2 regions of the Paenibacillus sp. FSL R7-0026 genome follow, and region 1 is predicted to be linked to the other one. Evidence: predicted binding sites of a transcription regulator. Region 1 holds the regulator's gene; the other holds the start of a gene.
The links. The regulator LexA, encoded in region 1, represses DNA repair genes until DNA is damaged. The targets are predictions, from matches to a motif close to CGAACATATGTTCG.
Positions count from the first base shown of each region.

Region 2: the regulator LexA is predicted to act here: its motif matches at 2,020-2,033, upstream of MKY44_RS14790 (DNA polymerase IV).

Region 1 is NZ_JBBORG010000001.1:3,725,711-3,729,229, forward strand. It holds gene MKY44_RS16405 (hypothetical protein) at 1-59, opposite strand, end outside; gene MKY44_RS16410 (DUF896 domain-containing protein) at 185-394, opposite strand; gene MKY44_RS16415 (LysM peptidoglycan-binding domain-containing protein) at 490-867, opposite strand; gene lexA (transcriptional repressor LexA) at 1,164-1,790, shown strand; gene MKY44_RS16425 (aldehyde dehydrogenase) at 1,896-3,197, opposite strand.
Region 2 is NZ_JBBORG010000001.1:3,312,018-3,315,536, reverse strand. It holds gene MKY44_RS14800 (hypothetical protein) at 42-410, opposite strand; gene MKY44_RS14795 (YolD-like family protein) at 412-759, opposite strand; gene MKY44_RS14790 (DNA polymerase IV) at 756-1,973, opposite strand; gene aroE (shikimate dehydrogenase) at 2,261-3,163, opposite strand; gene MKY44_RS14780 (MFS transporter) at 3,192-3,519, opposite strand, start outside.

The DNA.
Region 1 (3,519 bases):
CGTTGCTGATTTAACTGCTTGGAATTTTTCTTAACCGTTCTCTCGAACGAACGCGACATGAGAATCCCCCTTATGTGTCTTTGTATCGGCTTACATAACTGTAAACCAACATTTCCCCCTATAAATTGCACACTCAAAATAACAGGAAGAAACCTAAATATCATAATGATATCCTTAGGTTTCGTTAGTGTTTGAGTTTGCCTTGGTGGCCTTTGTCATTTTCATCATCAACAATCTCAATGGTATCCAGTTGTTGTCTGAAATTACTGCGAATATTGCTCAAATAAATCTCTCTTAGCTCGGCACGTTCAGCAAGTTCTTCCTCCGACAATCCAGTGGACTTTTGCTTACGAGCCAATTCGTTAATGCGTGCTACCAGACTATCTATATCCAAGCTTGTCCCCTCCAAAAATACAAAGTCATATTAACTTTGCCATGATAAAGGCAGCTTGTCAAGCTGACACGCGCTAACACTCATTGATCTGCATTTTATTCTGCAAATTGCGGTAGAGCTAGTACTTGACCCACTTGGATGGAAGTTGTATGAAGTTGATTCACTTTCTTAATTGCTTCTATATAAATACGTGTATCCATATTCGTCGGTTTATGTTCCAAAGAAATACTCCATAATGTTTCCCCTTGTGAAACAGCTATCTTTCCTCCAGGCTGAACATCATTCTCATTGCCGGCAAATACAGTTAAAACGGTGCTGCATCCAATAAATATAATCATAGAGGTAATGGCTACCTTTAACATCCATGAAGAAATCTTGAAACGCGCTAAAACCTTCATGTAGTTCCCTATGTTAGACTTCACCAGTTCCGAATTCATCGGTTCATAAATGCTTTGATAAGTAGAATATCTCATTAAATACCCGCCTCCAAACGTTTGTTCCTATCTGTTGAAATCAATATAACACGAACACTTGTTTTGTTCAATAGATTTTTAGAACAATTGTTCGCTTCTTTTTTGAAGGAGAAATATCTTCATTGAAGTTCTTTTGCAAAGTATTTGCAGTATTATGCTCTGCCTTTTGGACAATTACTGTTCTATAAGTTAAAAAACACTGATTTAATGCTATTTTATTTAGAACTTATGTTTGTACGAACGGAGGTTCTATGTTATAATTTTCCCAAACGTTACTAAAATGGGGTTGATACGGTATGTCGAAGATATCCAGCAGGCAGCAGGCTATTCTGGAGTTTATACGAAATGAAGTCCGGTTGAAGGGGTATCCTCCTTCCGTACGGGAAATTGGTGAAGCTGTTGGACTGGCTTCCAGCTCAACAGTACATGGACATTTGGATCGTTTGGAGAAAAAAGGTTTGATCCGACGCGACCCTACCAAGCCAAGAGCCATTGAGCTTTTGAGCCAGGAAGAGTCTGAGCATTCTCATCAATTTGCTCATAGCGTTGCACGTATTCCTGTTGTTGGTAAGGTTACAGCCGGGGTTCCAATCACTGCAACCGAGAACATTGAAGACTACTTCCCTCTTCCTACACATTATGTAGGCGAACAGAAAGTGTTTATGCTTTCGGTAGTGGGAGATAGTATGGTGGAAGCTGGAATCGTTAACGGAGATTACGTTATTGTCCGTCAACAGCAAACTGCTGATAACGGTGATATCGTCGTTGCAATGACTGAAGACGATGAAGCTACAGTGAAAACGTTCTATAAAGAGAAAGATCATATTCGCCTTCAACCGGAGAATGCGACCTTCGAACCTTTACGTTTGAAACATGTTAGTATTCTGGGTAAAGTCATAGGCCTTTTCAGAGATATTCATTAATATTTAACTAAAGTAACAAAACTAGATGTAATGAAATACGAAAGAGGTTGCCCTGATGAACAGGACAACCTCTTTTTTTCATGTTTATGTTATTTTAGCGGCTAATTATTCACTGCGTTTCAGAACACTTTTGTGATGCGAGAACACATCAAAGCTCTGTTGTCCGTGATATGAGCCCATCCCACTCTCTCCTACACCACCAAACGGGAGATAGTGTGAAGTCATATGAGAAAGTGTGTCATTAATACATCCCCCACCGAAGGATACTTGATTCAGAACCTGATCCTGCAGCTGCTCATCCTGTGTGAAGAGATATAGTGCCAATGGTTTTGGCCGGCGAACGATCTCATCCAGCATCGGGTTCAGGTTACTGTAGGTAAATACAGGAAGAATCGGACCGAAGATTTCTTCTTGCATAACAGGTGATTCCCAGTTCACATCTCCAAGTACAGTCGGCTCAATAAGCAACTGCTCAAATACAGAACGCCCACCAATTAGCGTTTTGCCATCTGTGAGGAATTTCGACAACCGATCAAAGTTACGCGCGTTAACAATATGCGGGAAATCAGCGTTCTGTAACACATCATCCCCAAATTTATCTTTGATCTCTGCGCCAATCATATCGATCAGTTCATCATGAACTTGTTCATGCACAAGCAAATAATCCGGAGCAACGCATGTTTGCCCTGCATTCAGAAATTTACCGCGAACAATACGTTGGGCCACCAGCTTCAGATCTGCATCACTATGGACAATAGCAGGGCTCTTGCCGCCCAACTCAAGAGTTACAGGAGTCAAGTGCTCCGCAGCTGCCTTCATAACAATGCGACCAACACCCGTGCTACCTGTGAAAAAAATATAATCAAACTTCTCTTTTAACAATGCCGTGCTAGCTTCGACTTCTCCTTCCATGACCGCAATATACTCCTGAGGGAAGATCTCCTGAATCAGATCATACGTCAGACGAGATACGGCTGGTGTTAATTCAGAAGGCTTAATAACTGCACAGTTACCAGCTGCAATTGCTCCAATCAGTGGACCAAAGGCCAGTTGGAAAGGATAGTTCCAAGGTGCAATAATAAGAGCCACTCCGTATGGTTCAGGGTAAATGGTACTGACCCCATCCGGCATAACCGAATTGGTTGGGACTTGTTTAGGTGCAGCCCATTCCTGCAGATGTTCTAATGCAAAATCCAGTTCACCCAGAACAATGCGAATCTCGGAACCGTAAGCTTCCGCCTCAGATTTGTTCAAATCTGCCCGAAGTGCATCTTGAATCCGTTGCTGATACTTTTCAATTCCTTTTCTAAGCTGTTGAAGCGCATTAATTCGATACTCGATCTTTTTAGTTTGTCCTGTATAAAAAAATGTACGTTGTTCTGTCACTAGTTGTTTTGCCTGATCCATAATAACATCTCCAATTAATTATTTAAAATTAAATCGCTCAAAATTTAATTAAAGTATACCTCTTCTATATGAAACTTTCAACATACAGTTGAAACATCCATTTGTATGTATTTGGACGATGTTTGCAATTTTAAATGTGTGAATGCTAGTATTCCTTTCTATCTCGTGGCAATCAGAATTTCTAAGGAAGTTTGATTTAAATCTTTTGCTTCAGACAGTTTAACATTAATGAAAAGTGAGTTTTGCGATCATCTAAATCGACGAACGAATGTGTTTGTTATAAAGGTAAGCCTTGGTTACAGATAAACACAAAAATGTTACG
Region 2 (3,519 bases), 410 kb from region 1:
CCCTATGCCGTTATATACCTTATTCCGCTCTAACTATATGTTTATCTTGTCATATCAGTAATATCAACACTCATATGTTCAGTAAGCATTAAGGTTACATCCACTTTCACTTTGCTCCACAATAGTGTCATTTTATGAAGGTAACCTCTTACCGAATAATCTACCGTTAAACTCAGCTCAGACCTCTTTTCATCTATGATTTTTATATGATGTTCCTTTAAAATTTGTTTCGATTTGTACATCTCTAAAGCAATTTTCTTTTGGGTGCCGTCCAGGTAGTCAACATATACAGATTTCATCTTAAAGTTTGAAGCGTATATTTTTTGCTTATCTACCTCGAGCGCACCTAAAAGATAAGGGAGTTCTACCAGCCTCTTCACGAGTGAAAGTTCCTCAGAAGTCTGTCGCACCTTACACGCCTCCTTCTTCAAGTTTTACAGCGACCAATTGATCAAAATCGACCCATTCAAATCCATTCTCCATTTCAATTTTTATTTTCTTTCCAAAGGAACTGACTGAAGTGACGATTCCGTGTATATACCGATTGCCTGACTCATTAAATACTTCAAAGGCGGCTTGCAATGTATAATTGAGAGACATATCTATATTCTGAGTAATAATCTCCCACTCATCTTGATGAATCAGTGGTTTCGTTTGATAATGAATTTGAGTACGATGCTGTATAATTCGTTCTTTATGTTGTGGAAGCATCATGCGGCTCGATTCCCATAATCCATTGGCCTCCAGTTTTTTGCTCATTTGTAATGCCCCCCAATTTTAGATGCTCGATCGATCGCTTGGCCAGCAGCCGTAATGGAGCTCGCTCGTAGAATGGCAATGTCGCCAAATCGATCCTTAATGTCGTCCATCACCTGATCAATGGCTCGTTTCTGCTCCTGATCATCAAAAAAAGATAGTTGATATGTATCCGCGTTGGATAATTGAGACAGGGATACGCCAACACGGCGCACAGGTTGCCCATCCCAATGTTGATGAAATATGCGTTTGGCTAGTTTGCACACATCAACGGTTATGTTTGTTGGATCAGACAGTTTAACTTGCCTGTGAAAACCCGTTGGTTGGTCGAAGTCGGCTCCAGATACACTCACGGAAACGACACTACCCATCAGTCCCTTTTTACGGGCTCTTCTGCACACTTCTGTACAGATATCGAGGATAACTACTTCAATCTCCCAAGCCTCTATGAAATCTCTTGGCAGGGTCATTCCGTTTCCGATATCCTTTTGTGTACTGTGTGTGTTGACGGTTACCGGTGAATTGTCGAGTCCATTTGCCACTCGCCAGATGACTTCTCCATTAACACCCCACTTACTTCTTAATTTGGAAAGAGACGTATTCGCCAGGTCTCTAATGGTTCGGATGCCCATCTTCCACAGATGTTTTTCCATTCTTGAGCCAATCCCCCACATATCGCGGATGGGCTTATCTCCAATGTGGAGGTGTAATTCCTCTTTCTTTAAGTGGAAAATGCCACCCTCAGCTTTTTTAGCAATCATATCGCAGCACAATTTACTGATAATTTTGTTTTCACCAATGCCAGCTCTCGCGTAAACGCCTGTTTCATTATAGATTTTGTCTTGAATTTGCTTGGCCAAATCAATTGGATCATTACCGAATAGATGCATAGACCCTGTAAAATCAGCGAATAATTCGTCTATACTGTACGGTTCGACCAGATCGGTGAACTCCTCAATAATGGACATGATTTGGGTGGATACTTCAATGTATTCTTGCATGTGTGGTTTCACAATGATCAGTTCAGGACACTTCTGAAGAGACTGCCAGAGTGGTTCCGCGGTAGATACACCTTTAGCTTTGGCCAACGGACAAGCGGCAAGGATAATTCCAGAACGTCTTGCTGGATCGCCAGCGACGGCGAGTGGTCTATTTTTGTATTGAGGCATTTTCGCCTTCTCGACTGAAGCATAAAAGCTCTGCATATCAATGAGCATAATGGTTCGCTGCTTAGCCAACACTGAAATCACCCCTGTACTTTTAAGAACGTATGTTTGTATATATTATAAACCGAACACACGTTCTTTATGCAAGAGGTAAATATTTATATTAGTCGGACTATATTTTTGCCCATTTCGGCAATCGGTATAAGTTCGTGCTGTTGACTCAGGAAACGAACTTATACCGGAAAAAGAAAAAAGCCGCTAAACATAGCGGCTTTAATAAGAGCAGTTTTTGGTATTCAACTGTAATAACTCTAATATCAACTTACCCCATTATCCATTCATATTTCTGTACCAAATACGCTCTCTTTCACCTCTGCAATTGGCATATCTTCTCCTGTGAATAGTTTGTAAGCAAGTGCGCCTTGCCATAACACCATACCGAGACCGTTAATCGCTTTGGCACCAGCAGCTTCGGCCTGTTTTAACAGTTTTGTTTTGCGAGGATTGTATACAACATCGGTTACTACCAAATCTTTGCGTAACACATCTTCTACATCGTCAACAATACTCAATTCATCTAATGGTTTCATGCCCAAGCTTGTAGCGTTCGCTAAGATAGCACTATCTGCGATTTCTTTACGAAATGCTTCTTTATCTTCCAAAGGGAAAACGTTAGCCTTCACGCCGAAGTGTTTCATCTCATTGTTAATATATGCTGCATTTTCTTCTGCCTTGGAGAAGAATTTGTCATTTCTGGCGAAGATACTAATCTCTTTAATGCCTGATTGAACCAACTGAATAGCGATCGGTGTTGCAGCACCTCCAGAACCGACTAAAGTTACTTTTTTCCCGTTTAGCTCGACTCCATGTTCTTCAAGATTTTTTACGTAACCTAATCCGTCCGTATTATATCCGACCAACTTGCCATTTTTATTTACGACGGTATTACTGGCTCTTGAGAATTTAGCGGTATCATCCAGCTCGTCCAAATACTGAATAACATCGATTTTGTTTGGCATGGACACATTGAATCCTGCAACGCCCATTGCTTTCATACCTTCAACTGTTTCTTTCAACTTCTCTGGCCCAACCTCAAAAGCCAAATATGCATAGTTCAACCCACTGATCGTATAACCGACATTGTGCATTTGTGGGGAAACGCTATGTCCGATTGGTGTTGCAAGTAATCCAACTAAAGTTGTTTTTGCGTCAATTTTGGCAAGATTTTTATCGTTATTCATTTGAAAAGACTCCTTATGAGTTGAATTTTTATTGAAACACTTTTTTTCCTCGGATAAGTACAAAAACTGCAAGCAATACACTCAAACAAGCAATGACCATATCAAAAACAAGTGTCATGGAAATACCGATCTGTCCCACCAAGAAGCTCGATATGAAGGGAACCAATATAAAAGCAGCACTTCCTGCTATATTCACATAAGATGTTGTCGTTCCTTTGTTTTTGACGAAGAATCTTGTCATTATAGTGATAGCCAATTGGAAGGTACCGGAAGTGGACAATCCCAAGATAAACGTCATGATAATAACAATTGTATATGATTGAATAAAGAACAAGCTCAGCATGGATAGGAAGGCT